Regions from separate parts of the Cobetia sp. D5 genome, predicted to be linked through region 2. Evidence: predicted binding sites of a transcription regulator. Region 2 holds the regulator's gene; each other region holds the start of a gene.
The links. Region 2 encodes sigma-54, which starts transcription at its own class of promoters, with help from an activator protein. Its sites were predicted from a motif close to TGGCACNNNNNTTGCTNT; they were not measured.
Positions count from the first base shown of each region.

Region 1: a site for sigma-54 is predicted at 6,321-6,338, ahead of U0O11_RS02065 (NCS1 family nucleobase:cation symporter-1). Genes of this name have one in related genera too.
Region 3: a site for sigma-54 is predicted at 8,483-8,500, ahead of U0O11_RS07000 (ammonium transporter). Genes of this name have one in related genera too.

Region 1 is NZ_CP142020.1:452,358-462,700, forward strand. It holds gene U0O11_RS02035 (TetR/AcrR family transcriptional regulator) at 1-186, shown strand, start outside; gene preA (NAD-dependent dihydropyrimidine dehydrogenase subunit PreA) at 336-1,700, opposite strand; gene U0O11_RS02045 (NAD(P)-dependent oxidoreductase) at 1,700-3,100, opposite strand; gene hydA (dihydropyrimidinase) at 3,307-4,749, opposite strand; gene U0O11_RS02055 (nitrilase-related carbon-nitrogen hydrolase) at 4,834-5,736, opposite strand; gene U0O11_RS02060 (hypothetical protein) at 5,992-6,240, opposite strand; gene U0O11_RS02065 (NCS1 family nucleobase:cation symporter-1) at 6,591-8,117, shown strand; gene U0O11_RS02070 (LysR family transcriptional regulator) at 8,255-9,148, opposite strand; gene U0O11_RS02075 (S-(hydroxymethyl)glutathione dehydrogenase/class III alcohol dehydrogenase) at 9,435-10,343, shown strand, end outside.
Region 2 is NZ_CP142020.1:805,987-816,329, forward strand. It holds gene yjgA (ribosome biogenesis factor YjgA) at 129-632, opposite strand; gene pmbA (metalloprotease PmbA) at 709-2,079, shown strand; gene mgtE (magnesium transporter) at 2,185-3,540, opposite strand; gene U0O11_RS03405 (HPr family phosphocarrier protein) at 3,924-4,193, opposite strand; gene rapZ (RNase adapter RapZ) at 4,180-5,115, opposite strand; gene U0O11_RS03415 (PTS sugar transporter subunit IIA) at 5,253-5,723, opposite strand; gene hpf (ribosome hibernation-promoting factor, HPF/YfiA family) at 5,733-6,041, opposite strand; gene U0O11_RS03425 (RNA polymerase factor sigma-54) at 6,704-8,152, opposite strand; gene lptB (LPS export ABC transporter ATP-binding protein) at 8,386-9,123, opposite strand; gene lptA (lipopolysaccharide transport periplasmic protein LptA) at 9,127-9,705, opposite strand; gene lptC (LPS export ABC transporter periplasmic protein LptC) at 9,814-10,343, opposite strand, start outside.
Region 3 is NZ_CP142020.1:1,657,176-1,667,518, reverse strand. It holds gene U0O11_RS07035 (LysR family transcriptional regulator) at 1-661, opposite strand, end outside; gene U0O11_RS07030 (oxidoreductase) at 829-2,028, shown strand; gene arfA (alternative ribosome rescue factor ArfA) at 2,145-2,324, opposite strand; gene U0O11_RS07020 (NAD(P)-binding domain-containing protein) at 3,279-4,688, shown strand; gene U0O11_RS07015 (HAD family hydrolase) at 4,947-5,603, opposite strand; gene U0O11_RS07010 (phosphodiesterase) at 5,600-6,532, opposite strand; gene U0O11_RS07005 (hypothetical protein) at 6,716-6,883, opposite strand; gene U0O11_RS07000 (ammonium transporter) at 7,020-8,378, opposite strand; gene U0O11_RS06995 (aminomethyltransferase family protein) at 8,731-9,540, opposite strand; gene U0O11_RS06990 (DUF1989 domain-containing protein) at 9,464-10,343, opposite strand, start outside.

The DNA of each region.
Region 1 (10,343 bases), 350 kb from region 2:
CGCATCGACAACGTCGATGCCTCTGCCTACCTGTACATGATCTGGGCCAGCACCCAGCATTACGCCGACTTCGATCACCAGATCGCGGTGCTCAATCAGGGCAAGGCGCTGAGTGATCGGGAGTTCGAGCAGGCGGTGCAGAACGTGACGCGGGTGCTGCTGAAAGGTGTCGGATTGTCTGCCTGAGTCAGCAGGTGATTTCATGATTTCATTGCCATTAAGCTAATCATGGTCATCATTGGCGGATCATCAAGCCAATCAAGAAGGGGCTGCCATTGCTGGCAGCCCCTTTTTTTGGTTCCCATCTATTGCTACCTGCGTCACGCGATCAGGTATCAGGCCGCGCGATGCGGATTGCGTGGGTCCTCCATCCAGTTCATGTATGGCTTGCCGGTGTCCTGCACTTCCATGGTGATGCAGTCCTCGACCGGGCAGGTGATCTCGCACAGGTTGCAGCCCACGCAGTCGGCGTCCTTCACCTCATAGCGGGCGGTGCCGTTGTCCTTGGCCAGATGCATGATGGCCTGGTGCGAGGTGTCCTCGCAGGCGATATAGCAGCGTCCGCAGCCGATGCACTTGTCCTGGTCGATGCGGGCGATCACCTGATAGTTCATGTCCAGCTGCTTCCAGTCGGTGGTGTTGGGCACCGCCGCGCGCGAGAACTCGTCGATACGCTGATAGCCCTTGCTGTCCATCCAGCGCCCCAGGCCGTCCTTCATCTCCTCGACGATACGGAAGCCGTGCAGCATCGCCGCCGTGCACACCTGCACGCTGCCCGCGCCGAGGGCGATGAATTCCGCGGCATCCTCCCAGTTGGAGATGCCGCCGATGCCGGAAATCGGCAGGTTGGCGGTTTCTGGCGTGCGCGCTATCTCGGCCACCATGTTCAGTGCGATGGGCTTCACGGCGCTGCCGCAATAGCCGCCGTGGGTGCTGCGGTCGCCGACGATGGGATGCGCGACCATGCGGTCGAGATCCAGGTGGGTGATGGAGTTGATGGTGTTGATCAGCGAGACGGCATCGGCGCCACCCCGCCAGGCGGCCTTGGCCGGTTCACGCACGTCGGTGATGTTGGGCGTCAGTTTGACGATCACCGGCAGCGAGCTGTAGGTCTTGCACCAGCGCGTGACCTGCTCGACATACTCCGGCACCTGGCCCACCGCCGCGCCCATGCCGCGTTCCGGCATGCCGTGGGGGCAGCCGAAGTTGAGTTCGATGCCGTCACAGCCGGTGGCCTCGACCTGCGGCAGGATTGTCTTCCAGGCCTCCTCCTCGCACGGCACCATCAGCGAGACGATCAGCGCGCGGTCCGGCCAGTCCTTCTTGACCTGGGTGATCTCGCGCAGGTTGATCTCCAGCGAACGGTCGGTGATCAGCTCGATGTTGTTGAAGCCGCTGACCTCGCCATTCGGGCCATAGTGCGCCGAGTAGCGGGAGGAGACGTTCACCGCGGCCGGGTCTTCGCCGAGGGTCTTCCAGACCACGCCACCCCAGCCGGCCTCGAAGGCGCGTACCACGTTGTAGGCCTTGTCGGTGGGCGGGGCGCTGGCCAGCCAGAAGGGGTTGGGGGCGCGGATGCCGGCGAAGTTGACCGACAGATCGGCCTTGTAGCTGGCGACGTGATCGCCACTTGCTTCAGCACTTGATCCAGCACCTGCCGGGCGGGCGTTGTCGTCATTGAGCGGGGTATGAATGGTCATCAGGCGGCCTCCACCTTGAGCATCAGATCGTGATGGATGGCCTCGGCGGCCAGCTTGCCGTGGGCGACGGCTTGAACGGTGAGGTCCTGCCCGCGGGCGATGCAGTCACCGCCGGCATAGACGCCGGGCAGACTGGTGCGCAGCATCTCGTCCACCTCTATCCTGGCCCCCTCGCGGGCCAGCCCTGCGGCATGCGCATCGCTCAGGCTCGCGTCATCGAAGCCCTGGCCGATGGCGGTGAAGACCCCATCGCAGGCCAGCGCGAAGGTCTCGCCGGTATCGACGAGGCGACCATCCTCGACCCGCGTGCGCGCGAACTGCATCGCGCTGAGCGCGGCGTCATCACCTTCTTCGCTTCTATCACTATCGTTTGCCACATCGAGCGCCAGCGGGCGTGCCCAGGTGTGGATCATCACGCCATTGGCGCGCGCGATTTCCTGCTCGTGATGGGTGGCGGACATCTGCTCCTCGCCACGCCGGTAGACCAGGTCCACCGTCTGCGCGCCGAGGCGCCTGGCCTGCACGGCGATATCGATGGCGGTGTTGCCGGCGCCGATCACCACGGCGTGTCTGGGCACCGCCAGGGCGTTCAGCTCGCCACTCTGACGCAGCACCTTGATGAAGTCGGTGGCCGCCATCAGGCCGCTGGCATCCTCGCCGGTCAGGCCGAGGGCATGGCTGGTGCCAAGGCCGAGGCCCAGGAAGACGCTGTCGAATTCGCGTGTCAGGGAGGCCAGCGCCAGGTTGTCGCCAAGGCGCTGGCCGTGGCGGATCTCGATGCCGCCGATCTCGAGCAGGAATTCGACTTCGCGGGCGGCGAAGTCATCGGTCAGCTTGTAGCGGGCGATGCCGTATTCGTTGAGGCCGCCGGCCTTTTCCTCGGCCTCGAAGATCACCACGTCGTGGCCGAAACGCGCCAGACGATGGGCGCAGGAAAGCCCGGCAGGCCCGGCGCCGACCACCGCGATACGCCGGCCGGTGCTGGCGCCACGCGTGAACGGATGGGCCTCGAACTGGGCGTTGTCCAGCGCATGGCGCTGCAGCAGGCCGATCAGCACCGGCTGGCACTCATCGCCCTGATTGCGCACGCAGGACTGCTCGCAGAGGATCTCGGTGGGGCAGACGCGGGCGCAGCTGCCACCGAGGATATTGGCATCCAGAATCTCGCTGGCGGCGCCTTCGAGATTGTCATCGTGGATACGGCGAATGAAGGTCGGGATGTCGATGCTGGTCGGGCAGGCCTTGATGCAGGGTGCATCGTAGCAGTACAGACAGCGCGAGCTCTCGATGAAGGCCTGGCGCTTGCTGAGCGCCGGATGCAGGTCTGTGAAACGCGCACTCAGCGCCTCTTCCGCGAGCCCGCTCGGGGCCCAGTGGGAAGGAGTGGAGGATGTGGTCACGGTGTGGCTCCTGCCCGCGCTCAGGCGCGGGGTCGTTGTTGTTGGTCTTGCAGGCGAGTCGGGTTGCGCTCAGGGACTGGCAGCGGCTTGTTTGGAAGTGCTAAGGGACCGGCAGCGCGTCAGGTGCGCCGCCAGGCCGTCGTTCAGTCGTGCCGTACTGGTCTCAGCCGTGTCGTACTGGTCTCAGGTGGGTCGTTCGCCGACCGTCAGCTGCGATCCACGGCGCTGACGACGTTGCTCTCGGCGCGGGCCTTGAGCTGGTCGAACACGCTGGGGTAGGCCGGACGCTCGACATACTGGCCGTGGCCGCGCTTGGCATGCAGTTCGCCATCGCGCCAGGCCCAGTCGCCGCGGCTGATGGTGTGACGCGGAATGCCCTTGACGGTGCGGCCTTCGAAGATGTTGAAGTCGATGTTCTGGTGGTGGGTCTTGGCCGAGATGGTGCGTTCGGCGTTGGGGTCCCAGACCACGATGTCGGCGTCGCTGCCGACGCGGATCGCACCCTTGCGCGGATAGAGATTGAAGATCTTCGCGGCATTGGTGGAGGTCAGGCCGACGAAGTCCTCGGCGGAGAAACGCCCGGTGTTGACGCCTTCGTGCCACAGCATCGCCATGCGGTCCTCGACCCCGGCGGTGCCGTTGGGAATCTTCGAGAAGTCGTCCTTGCCCATTTCCTTCTGCTCGGCGCAGAAGCAGCAGTGATCGGTGGCGGTGGTCTGCAGGTCTCCGGACTGGATGCCGCCCCACAGTGCCTGACGGTGCTCCAGCGAGCGGAACGGCGGGCTCATCACGTGGCCGGCCGCGAATTCCCAGCTCTTGTTCTGATAGACCTCTTCATCGATCAGCAGATGGCCTGCCAGCACCTCGCCGTAGACCGGCTGACCGTGCTCGCGGGCGTAGCGGATCTCCTCCAGCGCATCGGCGGTGGAGACGTGGACCAGATACACCGGCGTGCCCAGGGTGCCGGCGATGCGGATGGCACGGCTGGCGGCCTCGCCCTCGACCTGCGGCGGGCGCGACAGCGGATGCGCCTCCGGGCCGGTGATGCCGTCGGCCAGCAGCTTCTGCTGCAGGTGGTAGACCAGCTCGCCGTTCTCGGCATGCACGGTGGGAATCGCGCCCAGCTCCAGGCAGCGTGCGAAGCTCGAGACCAGGGTGTCGTCCGGCGCCATGATGGCGTTCTTGTAGGCCATGAAGTGCTTGAAGCTGTTGACGCCGTAATCGGCGACCAGCGTCGCCATGTCCTGGCTGACGCTCTCGTCCCACCAGGTGACGGCGACGTGGAAGCTGTAGTCGCAGCACGACTTCTCGGCCCATTCGCGCCAGGTGTGATAGGCCTCCATCAGCGGTTGCTGGGGGGAGGGGATCACGAAATCGATGATCATGGTGGTGCCACCGGCCAGTGCCGCGGCGGTGCCGGTCTGGAAGTCTTCGCTGGCCACGGTGCCCATGAAGGGCAGCTGCATGTGGGTGTGCGGGTCGATGCCGCCGGGCATCACCAGGCAGCCGCTGGCGTCGATCACCTCGCAGTCGTCCGGGACGTCCAGGTCGGTACCGATGGCGGTGATGGTCTCGCCGTCACACAGCACATCGGCGGTGTAGCGCTCTTCGTGGGTCTGGATGCTGCCGCCCTTGATCAGGATTGCCATGAATCTCTCCCGGCCGCATCGCGCGGCCTTGTCCGGCATTGAGTGTCAGGTCGTCTTGTTGTTGTCGTGCGGGTCGTCAGTCCGTCACTCGCCATCGGTGAGGCGGGTATAGGCATCGGGGCGACGGTCGCGGAAGAACTGCCAGTTGTTGCGCACCTCGCGCACCATCGACATGTCGAGGTCGTGGATCAGCAGCTCATCCTCGGTGGCGCTGGCCTGGGCTTCGATCTGGCCGCGCGGATTCACGAAGTAGGAGGAGCCGTAGAACTCGCCGATATCCCAGGGCTGTTCATGGCCGACGCGGTTGATGGCGGCGATGTAGCAGCCATTGGCGGCGGCGGAGGCGGGTTGCTCCAGCTCCCACAGATATTGGGAGAGGCCCGCGACGGTGGCGGAGGGATTGAAGATGATCTCGGCGCCGTTGAGCGCCAATGCGCGCCAGCCTTCCGGGAAGTGGCGGTCGTAGCAGATGTAGACGCCGATGCGCCCGTAGGCGGTGTCGAAGACCGGCCAGTCGGACTTGCCCGGCTTGAAGAAGAATTTCTCCCAGAAGCCCGCCACCTGCGGGATGTGGGTCTTGTGATACTTGCCCAGATAGCTGCCGTCGGCATCGATGACGGCGGCGGTGTTGTAGTACACCCCCGGCTGCACTTCCTCGTAGATGGGCACGATGATCACCATCTGATGCTTCTTCGCGTACTGCTGCATCAGCGTGACGGTGGGGCCGTCGGGCACGCGCTCGGCGGCGGCATACCACTTGGCATCCTGGCTCGGGCAGAAATAGGGCTGATTGAAGACTTCCTGGAAGCACAGGATCTTGACGCCTGCCTCACCGGCCCGGTCGATCAGCGGCAGGTGGGCCTCGTTCATGGCATCACGGATCTGCGCGGGCTCGAGGTCGGTGGAGACGTTGAGTCCCATCTGGATGACGGCGCAGCGCAGCTTGCCGGCATCCTCGGTATAGGAGATGCGGGAATCGTTCGACATGTCTTCCTCATCGGGCGCTTGGCGCCGGTTGTTGTTGTCTTCAATGAGTGCTGGTGGACTGAACGGGTGGGCAGGGATAGCGCGAAATGGCTCCAGGAAAAACACGCCGCCTGCCTGGCAAGTCTGCATGCCGCTGGCAGGCATCGTGGGTCAGGAAAGGTCCGATTTAAATCCTGTCTCACCAGTCAGCTTAATGAACATTAGACAGTGTTCCCGCGTTCGGCAAGATGAAGTGTCAAATAAAGTCTTGTGGATTTATCTTGTTGTTATCAAAGAGTTTTTATTCAAGAAAAGGCCATATTTCACCATTGTGGTGCCTGCATAATCAGCATGGTTCACGCGATTTTCAAAGGAAAAGACGATGCACAACAGTGGCTTGTGACCGTTTGTGGGGGCATTGCGCAAGACCGCCTTGCACCAGCTTGGAACCTGACCATACTGACAGTTGGCGCGAACACGGCTTGTCGCCACCTGACAGGCGTCATGCATGAAAATACGCGCCATTGCATCTCAAGTTGTCTTGCAAGACAGGTTTGATTTATCGGCAATAATCCGGCCGGCGGCATGCGATTTGCCACAGGGTTTTGCACGTTAACTGCGCAAGGTGTTTCTTCTACACGGCCTGCCACAGATTCGTCTGCCGCAGATTCGTCTGCCGCAGAATCTTCTGCATCAGAATCTTCTGCATGCAGTGCCGAATGAAGTGTGCCTGAAGAAGTGTGCCGAACGGGGAGGTGCGAAGAGGAGTCAGGAAAGCGACGGAGAAGGTGAGGAAGACAGGAAACGACAAGTGACACAAGGCAAGCGCAGTGCATCACCCTCAACAATAACAACAGCTGAATAGGTGAGGACTCATGGCCCCGACACAGACGCGCTCGCACATGGTGCGCAGCAATGAGGAAATGATCGAGCTGGTGGTGGCACAGGATGTCGCCCGCAGCCCGCGTTACAACGAGGATATCGCGCCGACCAGGAGTGCCGAGCGCACCTGGTCGCGCTGGAACATCGCCGCACTGTGGGTCGGCATGTCGATCTGCGTGCCGACCTATACCCTGGGTGGCGTCCTGACCGCCTACTTCGGCCTGAGCGTCGGCGAGGCGCTGTTCACGATTCTGGTCGCCAACCTGGTGGTACTGATTCCGCTGACCCTCAACGCCTTCCCCGGCACGCGCTTCGGGATTCCCTTCCCGGTGGTACTACGCTCCTCCTTCGGCATCATCGGCTCCAACGTGCCATGCATGATTCGCGCGGTGGTCGCCTGTGGCTGGTTCGGTATCCAGACGATGTTCGGCGGCCTGGCGATCCACCTGCTGCTGTCGAGCCTCTCGGCCGACTGGAAGGCGCTGGGCGGGGTAGGCGAGGTCATCGGCTTCTTCGTGTTCTGGGCGCTCAACCTGTTCGTGGTGATTCGCGGCGCGGAATCCATCAAGTGGCTGGAGACACTCTCCGCGCCCTTGCTGCTGGCGGTGGGCGTCGGCCTGATGGTGTGGGCGCTGCCGCATACCTCGATCAGCGAGCTGCTGGCCCAGCCGCCGAATCGTCCCGAAGGCGATGGCGTGGCCAGCTACTTCATGGCGGGCCTGACCGCGATGGTCGGCTTCTGGGCGACGCTGTCGCTGAACATTCCTGACTTCAGTCGTTACGCGAAGAGCCAGAAGGACCAGATCTTCGGTCAGATCATCGGTCTGCCGCTGACGATGTTCTTCTTCGCGGCGCTCGGCGTGGTGTTGACCGCGGCGTCCAGCTCGCTGGTGGGCGAGACCATCTCCGACCCGGTCAACCTGATCGGTCGCATCGACAGCCCCGGCTGGGTCGCCATCGCCATGGTGCTGATCATCATCGCGACGCTCTCCACCAATACCGCGGCCAACATCGTCTCGCCGACCAATGACTTCCAGAACATCGCGCCGAAGCTGATCAACCAGACGCGCGGCGTGCTGCTGACCGGGCTGGTCGGGGTGCTGCTGATGGGCTTCGAGCTGATCAAGAAGATGGGCTGGATCGTCTCGGACGTGAGTCTCGAGAGCCTCTATTCCAACTGGCTGCTGGGCTATTCGAGTCTGCTGGGGCCGATCGCGGGGATCATGATCGTCGACTACTTCGTGATCCGTCGTCAGTCCTTTGATCTGCCGGCACTCTATCTGGATGGCAGCACCTATCCGGCCTTCAATCCGGCGGGCTTCATCGCCTTCTTCGTGCCGGTGGGGCTGACGGTGATCAGCTTCTCGCAGCCCGGGCTTTCCTGGTTCTACGACTACGGCTGGTTCACCGGCTCGCTGCTGGGGGCGCTGGTCTACTTCGTGGCCAGCAAGTTGCTGGTCAAGGCGCCGCCGGTGCATCTGCCCGAGGCGGTGCCAGGCAGCGGGGCGCAGCGCGCCTGACGCCGCTGATGAGCATGGTGAGTGCAATGACAGACGGGCTGCCGATTGGCAGCCCGTCTGTCGTTCGTCGGCTCATCAACTTATCCGCTCATCAACTTGTTCGTTCATCAATTCGGCAGCTCATCCGCGGCGGCGCGTCATGCGTCAAGGCCCGGGATGCCGCCCTCGAAGCGCTCGACCATGAAGTCGACGAACTGGCGCACCTTGGGCGAGAGGTGGCGGTGGCGGGGATAGACGATCCACACCCCGGTATCGCGCACCTGGTACTCATCCAGCACCGAGATCAGCTTGCCGCTGGCCAGATGGGGCGCGACGTAATAGTCGGGAATCTGGGCAAGGCCGAGGCCCTTGAGCGTGGCGTCCAGCAGCGCCGGACCGGAGTTGGCCTGCCAGCTGCCGGTGATGCGCACCTCGCGGCGCTGGCCCTCGACCTCGAACAGCCACTCGCGCTTGGAACCGGCCAGACAGCGGTGACTGGAGAGCTCGGCCAGGGTGTGCGGGCGCGGCGCCTGCTGGAAGTAGTCATGCGAGGCGACGACGAATTCGCGGCGGTCCACCAGCCGCCTTGCGATCAGCGAGGAGTCCTTGAGCACGCCCATGCGGATGGCGACGTCGAAGCCCTCGTCGATCAGTTCCACCGGACGGTTGGTGAAGTGCATCTGCACTTCCAGTTGCGGGTGCAGCAGCTGGAAGTCGTTGACCAGCGGCGCGACGTAGCGCTCGCCGAAGGTGGTGGCGCTGGTCAGCTTGAGCACGCCGCTGGGGCGGGCATGAAAGTCACCGATGGCCTGTTCGGCGGCGCGGAAGCCATCGAAGAGGTGATGACAGTGCTCGAAATACACCTGTCCGGCATCGGTGAGGCGCGTCTGACGGGTGGTGCGGTAGAGCAACTGGGTATCGAGCTGGGCTTCCAGCTGGCTGATCAGACGACTGACATGTGAGCTGGACACCCCGAGATGACGGGCGGCACCGGAAAATGAGCCGATTCTGACGACTTCCACGAAGGCTTCGATACGGTCCCAGCGCTGCATGCTGGCTCCTCTTTCATTGTTGTTGAGTGGCAATAATCATCTGAGTGCCGACGGCTTAATCCCACCCGCATGACTGCGTAGACTGTGCTCCATGCCAAGCCCGCAAGGATGAACCGCAAGGACGAGCCCAGTGCCTGTCGCGTCGGGAGTCCCTCGGGCGACTCATCCATGCAACCTGTCAGGTGCTGCTACCTTTCAGGGTGGCCTCCGTGGTGATCACCACCACACCAGGGGGCATGAGATTGGCAGCCAGTTTACCGCTATTGATGCTCACTAGGAGAGATTCATGAAATCACGTGCTGCGATTGCGCTGGAAGCCGGCAAGCCGCTGGAACTGGTCGAGATCGATGTCGAAGGGCCGAAGGCCGGTGAGGTGCTGGTACGCATCGTCAATACCGCCGTCTGTCACACCGATGCGTTCACCCTGTCCGGCGCAGACCCGGAAGGCCTGTTCCCGTCCGTGCTGGGCCACGAAGGCGCCGGTATCGTCGAGGAAGTGGGCGAGGGCGTGACTGGCCTGGTACCGGGCGACCACGTCATTCCGCTCTACACCGCGGAATGCGGCAAGTGCAAGTTCTGCCTCTCCGGCAAGACCAACCTGTGCAGCGCCGTGCGTGCCACCCAGGGTCGCGGCCTGATGCCGGACGGCACCTCGCGCTTCTCTCTCGATGGCAAGATGCTGCACCACTACATGGGCACCTCGACCTTCTCTGAATACACCGTGGTGCCGGAAGTCTCGCTGGCCAAGGTGTCCAAGGAAGCGCCGCTGGACAAGATCTGCCTGCTGGGCTGTGGCGTCACCACCGGTATCGGTGCGGTCATGAACACCGCCAAGGTCGAGCCGGGTTCCACCGTGGCCATCTTCGGCCTCGGCGCCATCGGTCTGGCCGCCATCCAGGGCGCGGTGATGGCCAAGGCGTCGCGCATCATCGCCATCGACATCAATGAAGACAAGTTCGACCTGGCCCGCAAGTTCGGCGCCACCGACTTCGTCAACCCGAGCAAGCTGTCCGTGCCGGTCCAGGAAGCCATCGTCGACATGACCGACGGCGGCGTCGACTACTCCTTCGAGTGCATCGGCAACGTCAACGTCATGCGTGCGGCGCTCGAGTGCGCTCACAAGGGCTGGGGCGAATCCATCATCATCGGCGTCGCCGGTGCCGGTGAAGAGATCTCCACCCGTCCGTTCCAGCTG
Region 2 (10,343 bases):
CGTTCACAATGAAGCGATGAATACGACGACACCGCCATGGCAGGGCCATGGCGGTGTCGAGGAAGCGCTTGAGGATCAGCTCGTCAGAAGCTGTACGTCAGAGCAGCACGTGAGCGGCAGACCCCGTGTCAGAGGTCGAGTTCGGCCCGCAGCAGCTTGAAGAGCTTCTTGGCGCTGTTGGGCTGTTTGCCGGCGTCACGTTCGGCACGCGCATTGCGGATCAGCTGACGCAGGGCCTGACGGTCCACGTGAGGATAATCCTCGACGAAGATCACGAAGGCTTCATCGTCGTCCAGCAGGCGATCGCGCCAGCGTTCGAGACGCTGGAAGGAAGCATCGCGACGCACGTTCTGCTGCTCCATGGCTTCGAAGACGGCACGCACGGCGTCCAGGTCTTCCTTGCGCATCAGCTTGCCGACGTACTGCATGTGGCGACGCAGGCCTTCGTGACTACGAATGCGATGGGTCTCCTCGATGGCGGCCAGCATGTCGTCAGAGAGCGGGAACTTGGCGCGCTGGCCTTCCGGCAGATCGATGATCTTCTTGCCCAGCGCCTGCAGCTCGATCATCTCGCGCTTCAACTGGGACTTGCTGGGGCGCTCGACGAGCTCCTCGGGTCTTTCTTTACGCATGCCAATTCCAATGAGTCGGGGAAATTTGCGGCAGTATAGCACTGCCGGGCCCCCGTCTCCTCAGAAGGAGAACAACATGAGCCAGGCCTTTGATGCCGTTGCTCAGCAACAACTGCTCGAGCGTCGCGTCAGCGAAGCTCTCGAGCTTGCCCGCAGCCTGGGTGCCGACGCCTGTGAGGTCGGTGCCAGCGTCGATCAGGGCGTCAGCATCTCGGTGCGTGACGGCGAAGTCGAGACGGTCGAACTGTCACGTGACCAGGGCATCGGCGTGACCGTCTATCTCGGCAATCGCAAGGGCAGCGCGACATCTTCCGATGCCGGCAGCGACTCGATTCGTGCCGCGGTCGAGAAGGCGGTCTCCATCGCGCACTATACCGGCGAAGACAGCTTTGCCGGTCTGGCGCCGGCCGAGCTGATGGCCACCGACTTCCCTGATCTCCAGGCGCATCACCCCTGGGCGATCAGCGTCGATGAAGCGACTGACCTGGCGCTGGCCTGTGAGCGTGCCGGGCTTGAAGTGGAGGGCATCGCGCAGTCCGAGGGCGCCAGCTTCTCCAGTGGCGAAGGCGTGCAGGTCTATGGCAACAGCCATGGCTTCCTGGCCAGCCAGTGCGGCAGCCGCCACTCGATGTCATGCATGCTGATCGCCAAGGATGCACAGGGCATGCAGCGTGACTATGACTACACCAGCGTGCGCAATCCGGCAGACCTGCGCTCTCCCGAGTCGGTGGGGCGTGAAGCCGCTCGCCGTACGCTGGCGCGCCTGAATGCGCGCAAGGTGGCGACGGGTCGCATGCCGGTGCTGTTCGACCCGCAGATGTCGGCCGGGCTGGTCGGTCACTACCTGTCTGCCATCGCCGGCGGCTCGCTGTACCGTGAGTCCAGCTTCCTGTGCGATAGCCTGGGTCAGCCGCTGTTCCCCGACTGGTTCACGCTGGGTGAGAAGCCGCGGGAAGTCGGTGGCATGTCCAGCGCCGCCTTCGACAACGATGGCGTCGCGACGCGTGACAATGTCTACTTTGCCGACGGCAAGGTGCAGAGCTACATGCTGAGCGCTTACAGCGCCCGTCGCCTGAACATGCAGACCACTGGCAACGCTGGCGGCGCGCGCAACGTGCGCATCACCGCGCCGCTGACCTCGCTCGATGAGATGCTCAAGCAGATGGGCACCGGCGTGCTGGTGACCGAGCTGATGGGCCAGGGCGTCAATGGCGTCACCGGTGACTACTCTCGCGGCGCCTCCGGTTTCTGGGTCGAGAACGGCGAGATCCAGCATGCGGTCGAGGAATTCACCATTGCCGGCAACCTGCGCGACATGGCGGCCAATCTGCTGGCGGTCGGCGATGATGTCGATACGCGTGGCAGCATCCACAGCGGTAGCTGGCTGATCGATGGCATGACCGTCGCCGGCATGACCGAAGGCGAAGACGAAGAGCTGGAAGGCTGATCGCTGAGGCTTCTCTGATCGCGCGACAGGCGAGAAACAACACGGCCGCTCCCATGGGAGCGGCCGTGTTGTTTCTAAAGCAGTCACTGGAACCCGTCGGGGGTGTTACAGATAGAGCCAGGTCGCCAGCCCGAGGAAGGCCATGAAGCCGATCACGTCGGTCACGGTGGTCAATATCACGCTGCCGGAGAGGGCAGGATCGATATTGAGCTTCTTGAGCAGTACCGGCAGCAGCGTGCCTGTCACGGCGGCGATCAACAGATTGATCATGATCGCGGCGCCGATGATGGCCCCTAGCTGGACATCCCCGAACCACACGATGGCGATGCCTGCCACCACCACGGCCCATAACAGGCCGTTGAGCCCCGCGACGATGACCTCGCGCTTGAGTAGCCAGCGGACATTGCCACTCTTGACGTGCCCCAGCGCGATACCGCGAATCAGGACGGTGAGTGCCTGAGAGCCCGCGATGCCGCCCATGCTGGCGACGATGGGCATCAGTACGGCCAGCGCGGTGATCTTCTGGATGGTGCCTTCGAACATGCCGATCACGGCGGAGGCCATGAAGGCGGTCAGCAGGTTGATGCCGAGCCAGACGGCGCGGCGCCACGAGGTGCGCATCACGGGAGAGAAGGTGTCTTCGTCCTCATCCATCCCCGCCATCGACATCACCTGGTGCTCGGCGTCACCACGGATGACGTCGACCACGTCATCGATGGTGATACGACCCAGCAGGTTGCCATCGCCGCCGACCACGGGTGCCGAGATCAGGTCGTGCTTCTCGAACAGCGAGGCGACTTCGGTTTCCGGCATCAGGGCCGGAATCACCACGCTGTCGGTGTCCATCACTTCGCGCACCGTGACGCCGGGGTCAGAGACCAGCAGGCGATTGATGGGCAGGGCACCGATGAATTCATCGCGGCGCGAGACGACCAGCAGGGTATCGGTGGAGTCGGGCAGGCGCTCGTGGCGGCGGATGTAGCGCAGCACCACGTCCAGGGTGATGTCCGGACGAATGGTGATGGTGTCCGTGTTCATCAGGCCGCCGGCGGTGTCCTCCGGGAAGGACAGTACCGTTTCGACGCGCAGGCGCTCTTGCGCCTCCATGGAGTCGAGGACTTCGAGAATCACCGCATTCGGCAGGCGCTGCAGAATGTCGGCGACATCATCCGGTTCCAGGTTCTCGGTGGCGGCGAGAACGTCGACGGCGTCCATGTCCTTGAGGAAGTCGGTCTGGATGTCTTCGCCAAGGTATTGAAGGACATCGCCCTGCAGATCGGCATCGACCAGCTCCCAGAGCAGATTACGCTCCTTGGGGGGCGAGGATTCCAGAAGGTGGGCCACGTCCACTGGCGCGAGGCCGCGATTGAGCATGCGTCTTGCCTGTTCCAGCTCGCCGCTTTCCAGCGCCTGTGACAGGCGATCAAGTCTTGGCTTGAGTTTACGAGACGTCTTGCTCATCTGTCGGCTTCCCCTGTCGACATGAAGGACAGCGCTGATTCTACCATTGGCGTAGGGGGGCGCGTCGACAAAAGAAAACAGTGTTTCTTATCGAAAGGACAATCCGCGTCCCGCTACTGGCGAAAAAGCAGCGTTGCATGGCTGCCAGGCGCAAGGATAGGTGTTGGGATTGGTGTAAGGGTAGGCGCAAGGACAGGTGCAGGAACCGGTGCAGGAACAGGCGCTAGGCATCCTGCGCGAGCAGTTAATGGTGTTGCCAGGGGGCCGCCAGAGGGGGCTGGCCGATAAGAGAGCGGGCCGAAAAGATAGTTGACCAAGAAGCGAGCTGGCTGAGGGAGGAAGGCTGAGCGCACAGCGCAAATGCACAGCGCTGTCAGTGGCGGTTATTCGTCTTCCTCGAAACGCGCCTCGAACAGCGCCTCGATGGCCAGCATCGCCTCATCGGCCTGTTCGCCCTCGACATCGATCAGCAGCGTGGTGCCGCAGGGCGCGGCCAGCATCAGCAATGCCATCACATTGGCTGCATTGGCGCGTCGCTCGCCATGGCTGACCATCACTGTTGCGCAATAGGGCGCACAGCAATTGACCAGCTTGGTGGCAGCGCGGGCGTGCAGCCCGCGGCGGTTGGTCAGCGTCAGCTCACGAGAGGCCATCGCGATGCTCCTGCTGATGCTCTTGCTGACCAATCGTCTCACCCGCGTTGCTCAGCGCGGTATGAATGCCCAGCTCGCGGTGACGCAGGCGTACCTCAGGCAGGCGCTCGGCAAAGTAGCTTGCCAGCTGCTCGCACAGGTAGACGCTGCGATGCTGGCCGCCGGTGCAGCCCACGGAGACCGTCAGGTAGCTGCGGTTGCTGTCCTGATAGGCGGGAAGCCAGCGTTCCAGCCAGCCGGCGATATCGTCATGCATCGCCTGGACGGTGGGGTAGCGCTGCAGGAATTCGGCCACGCTGTCGTCGCGACCGGTATCGCCGCGCAGATTGATGTCCCAGTACGGGTTGGGCAGGCAGCGGGCATCGAACACCATGTCGGCGTCGGTCGGCACGCCATGCTTGAAGCCGAAGGATTCAAAGGTCAGCGTCAGGTGGCGGGAGCTGTGCTGGGCGACCTGCTCGGTGATCCGCGAGCGCAGGTCGTGCACGCTCAGGTTGGTCGAGTCGATGACCAGGTCGGCCTTCTGGCGAATGGGAGCGAGCGTCTTCTGCTCGATCTCGATGGCCTCGGCCAGGGTATGGTCGTTGTCGCGCGTCAGAGGGTGACGACGACGGGTCGCCGAGTAGCGTTCCAGCAGCACTCGCGAATCGGTGGTCAGGTAGACGACCTGCACGTCCATGCCGCTCTGGCGAACGTTGTCGAGCAATTCGGGGAAGCGGGTCAAGGCTTCCGGCAGGTTGCGGGCATCGATGGAGACCGCGATGCGCCGGCGCGCCGGGCTGTCCTTTTCGAGCTGATCGACCAGTGGCGCCAGCAGCATGCCGGGCAGATTGTCGATGGCATAGTAGCCAATGTCTTCCAGCGCCTGGAGAGCGATGGATTTCCCGGAGCCGGAGCGGCCGCTGATGATCACGATCTTCATGAAGTGCTCTCCAAGGGCGAGGTCAACGTCGAAAGAATGCAGGGGTGGGGCAGAAGGCTGCCCGCTATCAGTGCGCTGTACATCGGCCGATGGGAGGCCAGCAAGACGAAAGCCCGGACGATGTCCGGGCCTGTCATTCAGCGCGCCGGTAATTCGGCGATGGCTTGGGTCAATGCCTCAAAGAGTGCACGCTGGCTGTCTGCCTGGCGCAGGGCCGAGCGATTGGTCGGGGAATTGAGCAATTCCGCGACCTGCCCGAGCAGCGTCAGATGGGTCTCATCCGCTTCCTCAGGCACCAGCAGCACGAACAGCAGATCGATGGGTTCTCCGTCGATGGCATCGAAGTCGATGGGTTCACCGAGCTTCAGAAACGCAGCGATTGGCGTCTTGCAATGCGGGCTGCGTGCATGGGGCACGGCCACACCGTGGCCAATGCCGGTCGACCCCAGTCTCTCGCGCCCGATCAGGCGCGAGAAGACTTCCTGGCTATCCAGGCTGGGAATGTTCTGTGCGATGAAGGTGCTGAAGAATTCAAGCACCCGCTTCTTGCTCCCCCCGGGGACACCGTACAGCGTGCGCTCGGGGGGAAGGATCTGATCAAGTGTCATGGCGGAAGGTCAACGGGTCCCGGTGCCCTGAGAGCGAGCCTGGGACTTTTCCTTGTGTTTGACCAGCTGGCGATCCAGCTTGTCGGCGAGCGCGTCGATGGCAGCGTACATGTTGGGGTCTTCTGCCAGGGCGTGGAGGTCAGCGCCTGCCGCGTGCAAGGTGCAGGCAGCCTGCTGGCGCTCCTTCTCGATCGACAGTGTCACCTGAACATTGGTGATGTTGTCGTAATGCCGTTCGAGGCGAGCGAGCTTCTCGTTGACGTAATCGCGGAGAGGATCGGTAAGTTCCACATGATGCCCGGTGATATTCACTTGCATGGACACGCTCCTTTATCCAGCGGGTTGCCATTCAATTGTAACCCTTTTTGACTACGAGCAAACCCTGATCGGACGCTCTGCAACAGGCTTGACGGCCACCGTCTGGCGATGTTTTCGCACCCTTGCCAGTGGCATCAGATGTCGTGAGCGTCTGTACCGACAATGCCCAAGCTTTGCGCAAAGATCAACGCTGCGCTGCATCGTGGCTCAGTGCTTGTCTTCAACTCAGTGAGGGGTATCGGAGTGGACTTCAAGGGCACGTCTGGTGGGTGGTGCGTGAAAGACGCGCAAGAAGGCGGGTTTTCGTCGCCAATGCCTGCATGTACGTCGCCTTTCAGGCGCTTCGATTGCGTGGAGCAAGCGGCGTTCCGGGAGGTTCTTCGGGTGTCATCCAGGTGCAATACGCGCAAAAGTGACTTTAAAAACATGCGATTGACGGTAAATGACGCTGCCGGAAAGGCGGTTTTTTACCATCATTCTGCGCGCCGTCATGGGCCATGACGGGTAATTGACGAGTGGTTGCCGGGATTACAGGGCACGCGACAGGCGCACCACTGCCCGCGAAGTCAGAGGCTGATGAGCGGACAATCCAGCGCTTGAGGTTGGCGGCGGCTGCCATTGTAGAGGTGAGAGCAGGGGGCATGGCAGCCGCAGGTGACGCGTCAGGCCAGACGCTTGCGCTCGCTGGAGGAGGGGATGCCCATCGCTTCGCGATACTTGGCCACGGTACGGCGTGCGACTTCGATGCCATCGCTGGCAAGCAGATCGACCAGCCGTGAGTCGGAGAGAGGCTTGCGGGCCGGCTCTTCCGCGATCAGCTTGCGGATGCGGGCACGAATGGCGGTGCTTGAGTGGGCGTCGCCACTGCCGCTGCCACCGACCTGGCTCGAGAAGAAGAACTTGAGCTCGAAGACGCCGCGCGGGGTGTGGATGTACTTCTGGGTCGTGACCCGCGAGATGGTCGATTCGTGCATCTCGACCACTTCGGCGATGTTGGCCAGAATCAGCGGCTTCATCCCTTCCTCGCCTTGCTCGAGGAAGTCGATCTGACGCGCCATGATCTCGCGGCCGACCTTGAGCAGGGTGTCATTGCGCGATGACAGGCTCTTCATCAGCCAGCGCGCTTCCTGCAGGTTGTCCTTGAGGAAGGTGTTGTCGGCGGACTTGTCGGCACGCTTGATCAGCGCGGCGTATTCCGGCTGGATGCGCAGCTTGGGCAGTGCTTCCGGGTTGAGCTCGACCTGCCAGCCGTGGCGGGTATGGCGCACCAGCAGATCAGGGATCACGTAATCGCTGGCGGGCTCGCCCCAGGCGGATGCCGGACGCGGATCGAGCGCGCGCACCAGGCGGATGACGTGGTCCAGCTCGTCATCGTCAAGGCTCAGGCGCCGCTTGAGCAGCTTGCGGTCATCGTTGCCCAGTGCCTCGAGGAATTGACGTACCAGGCGGCGCGCCTGCGCCAGCAGCGGCAGATCATCCGGCAGCAGTGCCAGTTGCAGCAGCAGGCATTCGCGCAGGTCACGAGCGAAGACGCCGGTCGGGTCGAACTGCTGCAGACGCAGCAATACCTGCTCGAGCTCGGAGGCCTTGAGGCCGGGCAGGCCCTGGCCGCGCAGGCCATCGACCAGTTCGTCGAGTGACAGGCTCAGATAGCCGGCACCGTCGACGGCATCGATCAGGCTCTCTGCCATCTGGCGTTCACGGCCATCGAGGTCGGTCATCGCCAGCTGCCAGCGCAGGTGGTCCTGCAGGCTCTCGACACTGGTATTGCGATCGAAGTCCGGCCCTTCTTCGCTCCCGCTGCCACTGCCGGAGCTGGTCAGGCTACCGGCGTGGTCCTGGTAGAGGTCCGACCAGTCACTGTCGAGGGGGTATTCCTCGGGAATCTCGCTCGAGGAGTCGGCAGTGGAGATCTCGCTCGAATCCTGTGTCTCGACGACATCCAGCGACTCGTAGTCCTCGTCGAGCTCCAACATGGGGTTGGACTCGAGGGCTTGCTGAATCTCCTGACGCAGGTCGAGCGTCGACAGCTGCAGCAGCTGGATCGCTTGCTGGAGCTGCGGCGTCATGGTCAGCGAGGTGCCGAGGCGGAGTTGCAGGGTGGGTTTCATGGAGTCAGTCAATTCACGGCAAAGGAACGTGCTTACTACGCTATACCGTGACTCGGGGCACTGACAAGTGGTTGCCGTGAATATTCAAGCAACTTGCATGCCATGTTTCCACCAAGGTGGTATGGACGTCATGCATGCGTCTGATGTCAGACATGAAAAAGCCGCTACGCGATAAAATCACGCAGCGGCTTTTGAAGCTTTCGCCTCCGGTGGACTCAGCGCAGCCGCTGACCCTAGAGCGTGAACTCGTGGCCCAGGTAGACGTCGCGCACCTGCTGGTTGGCCAGGATGGAGTCCGCATCACCGTGGGCGATGATCTGGCCATCGCCGACGATATAGGCGGTATCACAGATATCGAGTGTCTCGCGCACGTTGTGGTCGGTGATCAGCACGCCGATGCCACGATCGCGCAGTTGGCGCACGATGCTCTTGATCTCGCCCACCGAGATGGGGTCGACGCCGGCGAAGGGCTCATCGAGCAGCACGAAGTCCGGCTCGGTGGCCAGTGCACGGGCGATCTCGACCCGACGACGCTCCCCGCCGGACAGGCTCATGCCGGCGCTGGCGCGGATGTGCGTGATGCTGAATTCCTCGAGTAACTCTTCAAGGCGTGCCTTGCGGCCATTGCGATCCAGGTCCTTGCGGGTCTCCAGGATCGCCATGATGTTGTCGGCCACCGACAGCTTGCGGAAGATCGACGCCTCCTGCGGCAGATAGCCGATGCCGGCGCGTGCGCGCTGATGCATGGCGGCAGCGGAGAGGTCCTTGTCATCGATGGAGACGTTGCCGGCATCGGCGCGCACCAGCCCGACGATCATGTAGAACGAGGTCGTCTTGCCGGCGCCGTTGGGGCCCAGCAGGCCGACGATGTCGCCCTGGCGGATCTCCAGCGAGATGTCCTTGACCACCTTGCGGCCCTTGTAGGCCTTGGCCAGATGGCGAGCGCTCAGCGTACGCGGAGTAGCAGTCATGACTCAGTTTTCCTTGCTGGCATTGGCGCCGCGCGGCGTCAGAGTCATGTGCACGCGACCGCCTTCGGTCTGCTGTGCCGTCTTGCTGTTGTTGGCGTTCACCTGGCGCTTGTCGAGGAAGTACTCCACGTAGCCGCCTTCGAAGGTGTCATCGCCTTTCTCGAGACGCGCGTTGCCGACCAGCTCCACGCGGCGCTCCAGTGCATGGTAGCGGATAGTGTCGGCCCAGCCCTTGACCAGTTTCTCGTCGGGCGCGGGCTGCTGTTCCAGGTAGGCACGCTTGCCGGTGGCCTTGACCAGCGAGATCTCGCCGCTGCCGGCGCGGCTGATATCGACGCGGCTGGCATCGAGTTTCATGCTGCCCTGGCGCATTTCCACCTGGCCGGTGTAGGTGGCGGTACCGGCCTTGTCATCGAGTGACAGGGCGTCCGCGGCGATGTTGATCGGCTGGCTGGCATCGCTGTCCAGCGCCATGGCGGCCGGGGCGAAGGTGGACATGCCCAGTGCCAGGCAGAGCGCCATGACACCGCTGTTGAGGGTCTGGCGACAGGCCGTCAAGGGCTTGCGAGTCGTGGAAGTCATGGTGGCTCCTTGGCATGACGGGGTCGCCGCCCGAGCAATGATGCCATCGAGCGGCAGAGAAGAAGGTGTTGCGGCGCGGGTCATGGCGTGACGGCCAGCCCGGCGGGTTCATTCACTGCTGGCAGGCGCTGCCTCGAAGGTGCTGTTGACGCGCCCATCATCGGAGGTGGTGCTGTCGGCGCCCGAGTCGATGCGCTCGGCTTCCTTGCTGGCCTCGCTCTGGTCTGTGCCGGGTTGCAGGACGCTGCGAACACGGCCCTGCAGCACGGCGGAGTCCTGGGAGAGGTCGGCGCTGAAGCTGTCGCTTTCGACATGCTGGCCATTCTGGGTGATCACGACCGGCACGTCACTCCAGGCGCGATTCTGATCACGGCTGTAGTGCAGGACATCGGTATCGAGGGTCCAGCGGTCATCGGGCTGGCGCAGTCTGGCATTGCCCTCGAGGGTGAAGGTGTCGCCGCCGGCGCTCAACACGCCACTGTCACCCGTGGCATACCAGCGGCGGTCTTCACTGTCGTTGGTGCGAATCTTCGGGGTCTGCGCCCGGGTCACGTCATCGCCTGGCGTGTGCTCGATATGCGGCGAGGTCATGGACTGGATCGCCACGCCGCGCGCATCGAAGCGTGTCATGTCTGCCC
Region 3 (10,343 bases), 850 kb from region 2:
GGGTTTCCAGAGAATTGGAGAGGAAGCCGCAACGCATGTCGGGCAGTGACTTGAGCCCCCAGGCGTTGAACCCGCCGGGAAGATTCAGGATCAGGCTGACATGCTCCGCCAGCTCCGGCACTGAGCGCGGCGTGCCGTGGCTTGCCAGATAGTCCGGTGATGCACAGATGACGCGATGATTGGTGGCCAACCGCCTGGCGATCAGGCCGAGCTCGGGCTGTGCGGTGCTGCGTATCGCCAGATCCATCCCTTCATGGACCAGGTCGACCACCGCGTCCGACAGCGTCAGGTCAACGATCACCTCGGGATAGCGCTCCATGAAGCGCAACAGCAGGGGCATCACCTGCAGCTTGCCCAATGCATTGGAACACGAGAGGCGAATGCGCCCCTTGAGCGCGCCGCTGCCTTCGGCGATCTCCTGTTCTACATTGCGCAGGCGCTCCTGCAACTCGCGCGTCTCCAGGGCATAAAGCTGCCCCGCTTCACTCAAGCGCATCTGCCGAGTGGAGCGAATCAACAACTGGGCACCAAGACGCTGCTCCAGCTGCGCGATGCGCTTGCTGATCGCGGAGTGGGTAATGCCAAGCTGGCGCGCCGCCCCGGTGAAGGTGCCGGCGTCGACGACGGCGTGAAAGATGTCGAGGTCCGTATGCGTTTTCATATGTTCCATTTGCTCACGGATACTGTGCGCGCACAACGGATTATCACCGTCCGCAAGGCATGTCACCCTGTCATCAGTTCCTGAAATGACAGATTTAGTGCCACATTGCTCGCCATATCCCTTGCCACATCTTTTACTTAACGCGCACCTAGAGAGACATCGCCACCATGACAGACCAGCCGACAGCCTCCGCCCTGTTCACCCCTTTCACGCTGCCAAGCGGCCGGGTGCTCGCCAACCGAATCGTCAAGGCTGCGATGTCGGATTCTCTCGGCGATGGCACGGGGCACCCCAGTGAGGCACAGCTGCGCCTTTACGAGCGCTGGGCAGAGGGTGGCGTGGCGGCGTCACTGGTCGGTGAGGTACAGCCTGATCACCACCATGCCGAGAAACCGGGCAATCTGGTGCTCAACGCGCAGTCGGATCTCGCAGCCTTCACGCAACTGGCCCAGCGCGGTCAACAGCACGGTGCAGACCTCTGGCTGCAGCTCGGCCACGCCGGTGCGATGGCCTACCCACCGACCAGCACGGCGCACGGCCCCAGTGCCCTGGATATTCCCGGGCTACGTTGCGAGGCCATGAGCCTTAAGGCCATCAAGGCATTGCCCGCGGCCATGGCAACGACGGCGCGCCTGGCCCGTGACGCCGGATTTGGCGGAGTACAGGTGCATGCGGCACACGGCTTCCTGCTCAGCCAGTTTCTGTCTCCCCTCTTCAATCAGCGCACGGATGACTACGGCGATAACCTGGAGAACCGCATGCGGCTGATGAGGGAAGTGATCATTGCCGTGCGTGAGGCCGTCGGCCACGACTACCCGGTCATGGTGAAACTCAACTCCAGTGATCAACTGCAAGGCGGTTTCGAGGAGTCCGAAGCGTTGCAGGTGATAGCGGCACTCGATGAGTTGCCCATCGATCTGATCGACATCAGTGGCGGCACCTACTTCCCCGGCGCCAGCTCGGCGTCGGATGCCAGCGCCAGCGGCCCCTACTTCGTCGAATTCGCCAAGCGTGCACGCGAGGTAACGACCCTGCCCCTGATGGCAACCGGCGGCTTCAAGACACTCGCGCAGGCCGAAGACGCCGTGGCACAGGGCGCCGTCGACCTCGTCGGCCTGGCCCGACCACTGGCGCTGCACCCGTCACTGCCCGCCCTCTGGCAGGCCGGAGAATGCCCCGCGCCAGAATTCCCGCGTTTCAGCGCGCCGCCTGAAGGCGGGGTGACAGCCTGGTATACCCTGCGCCTGACCCAGCTGGGGGAGGATCGTGAGCATGAATCACTGGGCGAACTGGAGACGGTGCTGGCCGACTATGAAGCCCGCGACGCCACACGCGCCGAGACCTGGAATGCGCACTTCTCTAACTGAGTCGCTTTCAGTAGGACAGACGCAGAACGCCGCAGCGCTGACGCTGCGGCGTTCATGTTTCAGTCCCTTGCAGTGATGCATGTCAGGTCGTGGGAAACCGCACCAATGAAGCGTCTTCAGGCAGCGTTGTGCACACTGACTGAAGGCGCTTCACTGCCGCCCCTGTTTCCCTGCGACTTGCCCTGGCGCTGATAGCTGCCCTTGCCCTTGCGCGCCTTTACCACGCGTTGCTTGAACATCGGGGTACGCAGCGCCGCCTTGAGCGCGTTGTCTTGCACCTTGCGCTTGTGAGTCATGGTGTCTTCTCCTGTAGCTTCTCTATCGCCAGTCCAGTATACGCCCTTTCGGCATGCAGAGTGATCAACCTCCGCTTCCCCCCTCGTCGCTGGCCTGGTGAGTGAATAGCCCCGCGAATAGTTCTGCGAATAGCCCAGCAGATCCTCTAGCCCTCCCCACCAGCGAATCCTCCAGCAAATCCTCCAGCGAGGATCATTCGATAATCTGGCGCCCTTTTCCCTCCTGATCCCGTCTCTTTCTCCATTCACACAGCACTCACTATTGTGACACCCCTTTTCCATCCTCCTCACACCCCTATTTTACGCAAAATCACAAAATTACCAGCACCCACTTGCTTGACCAATAGATCATTTCAGCCCTCCACCCGCTTGACTCAGCATGCCTTGAATAGGCAGAAAATCATCCACCTTCGAATCGACATTGCAACACGGCAATCTTCTTTTCTTTCCACATGAAAAACAAGCCAGATAACGCCACGGAAAACCACCACCACAACATCAAAAATATACACGCAAATCAACAGTTTACAAAAAAATAACCCGAGCCATGAGTCGATAAATCGCATCCTTGCGCTTGGCCTTTCCAAAGTGACACAACCCGAAATAATCTTACCATTAAAGTCTAAACACCCTCGTGATCGTGTACACTTCATACACTCAGAATCAATGCCTCACATTTGAGATGGCGCATCATTTCTGCGAGGATGCCTCACGTTCCGCGAGCCGTAGATTGCTCTCAAGGCAAGAAAAATACGGCTTCCGTGTTCAGGTTCAGAGAAATGTCAGGTGGCCAGTCAACTGGATTCCTTACCTTTCCAGGCCACTCAAGCGCTGGATAATGCTCATTATTATCGCGCTCCACTACATAGGAAAAAGCACCTGGTCAACACGAGATCCCGCAACTCGTTGTTCACGGAACATGACGTCTCATTACAGTCTCAACAGGAAATACCCATGACAAAACGCATTGCGATCATTGGCGCAGGGCCGAGTGGCCTGGCACAGCTGCGCGCCTTTCAATCTGCCGCTGACAAGGGTATCGATATTCCCGAGATAGTCTGTTATGAAAAACAGAGTGACTGGGGTGGTCTGTGGAATTACAGCTGGCGCACCGGTCTCGATCAGAATGGTGAACCCGTCCACGGCAGCATGTATCGCTACCTGTGGTCCAACGGCCCCAAGGAATGTCTGGAGTTCGCGGATTATTCCTTCGAGGAGCACTTCGGCCATCCCATCGCCTCGTACCCGCCACGTGCGGTGGTCTTCGACTACATCAAGGGTCGGGTCGAGAAGGCAGGCGTGCGCAAGTACATCCGCTTCAACTGCCCGGTGCGCCACGTCAGCTTTGACGACACCCGCGAGCAGTTCACCGTCAGTGTCCATGACCTGCAGGCCGATGCGGTCGTTCAGGAGCAGTTTGATCACGTCATCGTGGCATCAGGTCACTTCTCGACCCCCAACGTGCCGGAATTCCCGGGGTTCTCGCAGTTCAATGGCCGTATTCTGCACGCTCATGACTTCCGCGACGCGCTGGAATTCAAGGGCAAGGACCTGCTATTGATCGGCAGCAGCTACTCTGCCGAAGATATCGGTTCACAGTGCTACAAGTATGGCGCTCGCAGCATCACCACCAGCTATCGCACCGCCCCGATGGGCTTTGCCTGGCCGGACAACTGGGAAGAGAAGCCGCTGTTGCTGAAAGTGGACCGCGACACGGCCTATTTCCGCGATGGCAGCAGCAAGAAGATCGATGCCATCATCCTGTGTACCGGCTACCTCCACCACTTCCCCTTCCTGGATGAGCCACTGCGCCTCAAGACGGGCAATCGCATGTGGCCGCTCGGTCTCTACAAGGGCGCTGCCTGGGAAGAGAATCCGCGCATGTTCTACCTCGGCATGCAGGACCAGTGGTACACCTTCAACATGTTCGACGCCCAGGCATGGTGGGTGCGTGACGTGATTCTCGGTGAGATCGCGCTGCCCAGCCGCGAGGCGATGCAGGCGGATAGTCAGGCATGGCGTGACAGGGAAGAGACACTGGACAGCGATGAATCAATGATCCTCTTCCAGGGTGATTACGTGAAGTCACTGATCTCGGAGACGGATTATCCGAGCTTCGATATCGACGGCGTCAATCGCACCTTCCTCGAGTGGGAGCACCACAAGCACGAGAACATCATGACCTTCCGTGACTACTCCTACCGCTCGCTGATGACCGGCACCATGGCCCCGCGCCATCACACGCCCTGGCTCGACGCGATGGATGATTCGCTGGAAGCCTTCCTGGCGCAGCCCGACAAGAGCGCCAGACAAGCAGGCGGCGAGACAGCCACCGCCGAGCAGCTCGCGACTGACGACGCCTGAGCAGGCCATCTCAGTCAGCAGCCGTCTGAGCGAGCAAGCCGTCTGAGACGACGAGCTGCGTGATCCTCCAGGCAACGATGCCGCCGAGTCATGACACGACTCGGCGGCATCGTTCTATCAATTCACACGTGCAACAGCTCACTCGTGCAGGAGCTCACACGTGCAGCAGCTCACACGTGCATGAGTGAACCAGTGCATGAATGAATCAGAGCAAGCGTGCGCAAAGGCCTGCGCCTTGCGGCCGGCCCTGCTCAGGCTCTATACCGCTTCGCGACTGTCGCTGCTTGGCAGATCGCAAAGTGATGTCAGCGCCTGCGGCTGCGCGATGACCCGCTCCGGCGCCATGCTGGCCAGTCGCTCGGGGCTTTGCCATCCCCAGCTGACCGCAGCGGCACGACACCCTGCCTCGTGCGCGGCGCGAATGTCGCTGACGGCGTCGCCCACCATCCAGCTGCGCTCCACCGCCACTTGCGGCGCTGCCAACAGACCCGCCAGCTTGGCCCCCTTGCTGCCCGCGATCTCGCCGCCCAGCACCTGTGACACGCAATCCGCCAGGCCGGCGGCGGCCAGCGTGGCACGAATCATCTCGCTGTGATTGGCCGACAGCACCATGACGTCGCCCTGCTCGGCGAGTGCCGACAAGGCCTCGCGCATGCCGGTGAAGACCGCCGGCGGCGCCGCCTGGCGGGTATAGGCAAAGACATGCGCGGCAAAGCGCGCGACGGCCTCGCCCGTGAAGCCCTGCACACGCGCCATCTCCTCGAAGGTCACGTTGTCCAGCGACTCCCAGCTGTCGCGTTCCAGCACGATCGTCCGCCCTTCCAGGTGCGCCGCATGCGCACAGGCCTTGAGGCACAGTGTCAGGCTGTCGGCAATCACACCATCAAAATCAAAGACATATAACGCTTTGTTCATTCTTTTGCTGCCTCAGCTGCCTGCAAGGTATTGCTCAACGGCTCGCGCTCGCGAGTCGGAATCCGCTCATCGCGCTGCAGAGCGATCAATTCATCGAGCGCCTCCAGCGACTGGGCGGCCTCGAGCGTGTCGTGGAAGAAATAGCGGCGACTGTCATCCATGTAGAGGTGCAGGTGATTGACGATCTGCTCCTCGCCTATCATCAGCACGCCATAGGCCGGCGGCTCATGACTGCCTGCAAGACAATCCGCCGCGGAGACCAGATCCAGCCCGACCTGATGATTGACGCCCGGCAGGGTCGAGAACGAGAGCCCTCGCCAGACACCGCTGGCCGGACGATGCACATGCCCGAACAGCAAGTGCTCGACGTTGCCATGCCGCTGGATCACGTCATGCAGCGCCTGTGAATTCTGCAAGCGGATGCCATCCATGTAGCGGATACCGAGGGCCATGGGCGGATGATGCAGCGCCAGCAGAATACGGCGATCGTGATGCGCAGCCAGACAGGCATCCAGCCACGCCAGGCGGGACTCACACAGCAGACCGCCATGCTCCCCCGCGACGGCCGAATCGAGCATCACCAGCACGCAATCATCGGTGCCGGGGCCGAAGGCATGCGCATACTGCACGAAGCCTCCGTCATCACAGGGCAGCTCCGGGAAGGCGGCCTGCAGAGTCTCACGCGCATCGTGATTGCCCATGCCGAGGAAATACGGCATCGACAGTTCTTCCAGCACCTCACGCAGCGCCTCGAAGGCGGCCGGCTCACCGCGATCGGTCAGGTCACCGCTGATGATCACACCCTGAGCATCGCCGTGGTGCAGATTGATATCGGCGACGGCAGCCGCCAGCCGTGCACGCGGGTCCAGCCCGTAAAGTCGCTTGTCAGGGGCGACCAGATGGGTATCGGTCAGATGAATCAGTTTCATGCTATCGCGCGTTCCATGAGTGCCACCTTGAGGGGCCGCCATTATCAAGCTCTCAGGTGACGACTGCGTGACGCACGCCACACTCTCTTCGCGCAAAGCCAATCGGGTGCAATGGCACCTATCAAAAACGCCGCAGCGCTGAGCGCTGCGGCGTTTGATATGCCGGTCTTGATGCCCTGAGGGTCACGGCGTCTTCTTGCTCTCGAAGGACGCTTTCTCGTGGCGCAGGATGTTGGCGCTCAGCGCAATGCAGACGCCAGCGGCGACCAGCAGGCACACCGCCACGGCACCAGAGTTGCTGAAGAAGAAGGCGTAGTTGCCTGCGTGTACCACAGTATCGACAGTTTCCATTGCAAGACTCCTTGCGAAAGCGGATATCGGTTCGGTCTACCAGTACTGCAATAACGGGGCCAGTCAGCGCTTATCTCGACATCATCTCGACAGACCGGCCCCTTCAGAAGGTGCACCGGGACTCAGCTACCAGGGCTCAGCTGATGTCCGGGCGCTTGTCCATCGGCGCCGCGACCACCCCACCGGAACGTGCCGGCACACTCGAAGATGACTCGGTTGCCATGCTCTCCGGGTAGGCCTTGGCCGGGACTTCGAACAGGTCCAGCCCCAGTACTTCGACATGCGGCGGTACGCGCAGCAGGTTGAACTTCTTGAGCAGATAGGCCACGCCCCAGCCCGGAATGAAGCCCGTCAGCGCCATCACCACCGCGCCGGTCAGCTGGCCGGTGAAGGAGACGTCCGGCACGCCTTCGCCGACATTCGGGAAGCCGGCCGCGAAGATGCCCACCAGTACCACGCCGTAGAAGCCGCAGAAGCCATGCACCGCGAAGGCGCCGACGGAGTCATCCAGGCCACGCTTCTCGAGCAGTGCGCCGATCTTCGGCATCAGGGCGCCACCGGTGACCGCCAGCACGAAGGCCAGGCCCGGGTTGTAGAGATCCAGCCCCGCCGCGACGGTGATGATGCCGCCCAGCGCACCGGACATGGTCCAGAAGGGATCACGCGAGGACAGATAGGCACCGATCACGCCGCCACCGAAGCCCATCAGGGTATTGAAGGCGAAGGCAGAAAGGTTGGTACGATTGCCGTAGATGGTGGTCCAGCCGATGTCACCGGTGTTGAAGATGATGCAGCCGCCGAGGAAGCCGAAGAAACCGACGATGATCAGCATCAGGCCGATCAGGGTCATCGGCATGTTGTGCGGCGCGATCACCTGCGGCTTGCCATCGTCACTGTACTTGCCGATGCGCGCGCCCAGATTGAGCAGCACCCCCAGCGCGAAGAAGCCGGCCACGGCGTGCACCACACCGGCGGCGCCGACATCGTGGTAGCCCAGCTTGTGCAGCATCCAGCCATCCGGATGCCAGCCCCAGGCGCCCGCCATGATCCAGACACCGGCACCGAGAATCACCGCCAGAATCAGGAAGGCCCCCAGGCGGATGCGTTCGATCACCGCCCCCGACAGGATGGAACCGGTAGTCGCGCCGAACAGGGCAAAGGCGGCGAAGAAGATGCCGGTGCCCATGTCATCGGCGTCCGGACGCATGCTCGCGCTCCACGGCAGAGCGGCGGACGCCTCGATGGGGATCAGCCCGTTGGGGAAGGCGTTGTAGATCCACCAGCCCACGAAGTAGAAGGCGGGGATGATCGAGGCCAGCGTCAGCACGTTCTTCATGCCGGATGCCAAGGCATTCTTGGAACGTGAGGCACCGATCTCATAGGCCAGAAAGCCTGCATGGATCAGGAACATGATGGCGGTACACCACCAATAGAACACCTCGATGTTCATCGCCTGATGCATATCCAATATGCTTTGCAACGTCTTTTCATCCATCGTCTTTTCTCCTTTACCGGAGCTTGTGGATCAGCGCGCCTCACTGTGCAAGCGGCACTGCCCGTCCGGGGGTTGTTGTTGTTTTTCAAGGGGACCTGCTGGATAAAGCAAGCGACATGCCAGATGACCCTCATCGGCCACCCTCAGCAATTCGTTGTTTTTACTGCATCATTCTTGAAACCGAGGACTCCTCTTCAGATATGAAGCCCATGAAGCCTTCCCTGCGAGGAGGATGGGCGTTATTGAGGCATGCCGGCCACGGCATGCACCGTGAGATGACTTGCAGGGCGCTGCATATACGCAAGTCATTGCGCGCGACTCACCTCTCATGCTTCCCCTCCTGGCAGTGAGATCAGCTACGCACCTTGAGGCGCTCCGGGTCATGGAAGGGCAATGTCACCACCTCGGCGGCGAGGCGCTTCTGATGGCCATCCAGCTGGCCGATCTCAAGCTGGGTTCCCGGGCTTGCGAAGTCCGGTGCCAGGCGGCACATCGCGATGGAGCGATCGAGCAGCGGCGACTGGGTGGCACTGGTGACCACGCCCACCGGATAGCGGCCGTGATAGACGAGATCGCCGTGGCTGACCAACTCGCTGCTGTGCATCTTCAGACCCATCACGCGATGCCGTGATTCCGGCGCCTCGCGTTGCAGCGCTGCCCGCCCGACGAAGTCATCCTCCTTGCTCTTCATCGGCACGGTGAAGCCGATGCCCGCCTCATAGGGGGAGGTCTGCGGGCAGAATTCATGACCGGCGAAGATCAGCCCCGCCTCGATTCTCAGCATGTCGAGGGCATCCAGTCCCAGCGGCGCGATGCCATGGGGCTCACCCGCCGCCCAGATCGCTTCCCATACGGCCGGGGCATCCTTGGGATGACACCAGACTTCATAGCCGAGCTCACCGGTATAGCCGGTGCGCGACACCATCAGCGGGATGCCATCCGGTCCCGACAGACGACCGATCATGAAGCGGAACCAGCCCAGCGTTTCCACCTCAGGCTGGGTGCGCGCATTCCAGATCAACGGCGCCAGCACCTCACGACTCTTCGGTCCCTGCAGCGCGATGTTGTGCAGCTGATGGGTGGAGTCACGCACCGTGACGCGATAGCCCTGGCGCTGGGCAAGCTCCCTGAGCCACTGGCCGCTGGCCGCTGGCCGGGTCACCGCAGATCCAGCGGAAGGTCTGTTCGCCCATGCGGAACAAGGTGCCGTCATCGAGCATGCCGCCGGTTTCCTGACACATGGCCGAGTACACCACCTCGCCGATGGAGAGCCGTCGTACATTGCGGGTCAATGCGTATTGCAGCAGGCGTTCGGCATCGGGGCCGGCGACCTCGAACTTGCGCAGCGCCGAGAGATCCATCATCGCGACCCGCTCGCGGCAGGCCAGATATTCGGCCCGCGCACCCCACCCTTCGTAATGCGTGGCCAGCCAGTAGCCGTGGTAGTCGATGAACTGCTTGGTCAAGGCGGAGGTGCAGGGATGAAAGGCGGTGGGCAGTGTCATGCGCGGCAATTCCTCGGGCCGATTGCGATAGGCGATCCCACGGGGGAAATCATGTTCAGCGGCGTAGATGCGCACCTGGATATCGGTCGGTACCCAGCCGTTGGCGGCGTCGATGTCATCCGGACAGGCCGATGAGGCGCAGATGAGGTCACGGTCGGCGCGCAGCAGCACGTAGTCGCCGGGGCGCGACCAGGGCTCATCCACCGCCAGGGTGCCGCAAGGCTCTACATAGGCATTGAAGAAGAAGTTGATCGCCGGCCAGCTGGCACGCTGTTGAATGCCATGCGACGCCGACAGGGCGTTGTTGAAATTGATCGTGCAGCTATCGTGGCCGAAGTAGCCGTGGTGTTCGTAATACTGCGGCGAACAGGCGAGCATGAAGCTGTCATGGCGCCCCACCGTGTCCTGCACGACCTCAAGCATCGGATGCAGGTGCTGATCGAAGAACACGGAGTAGAGC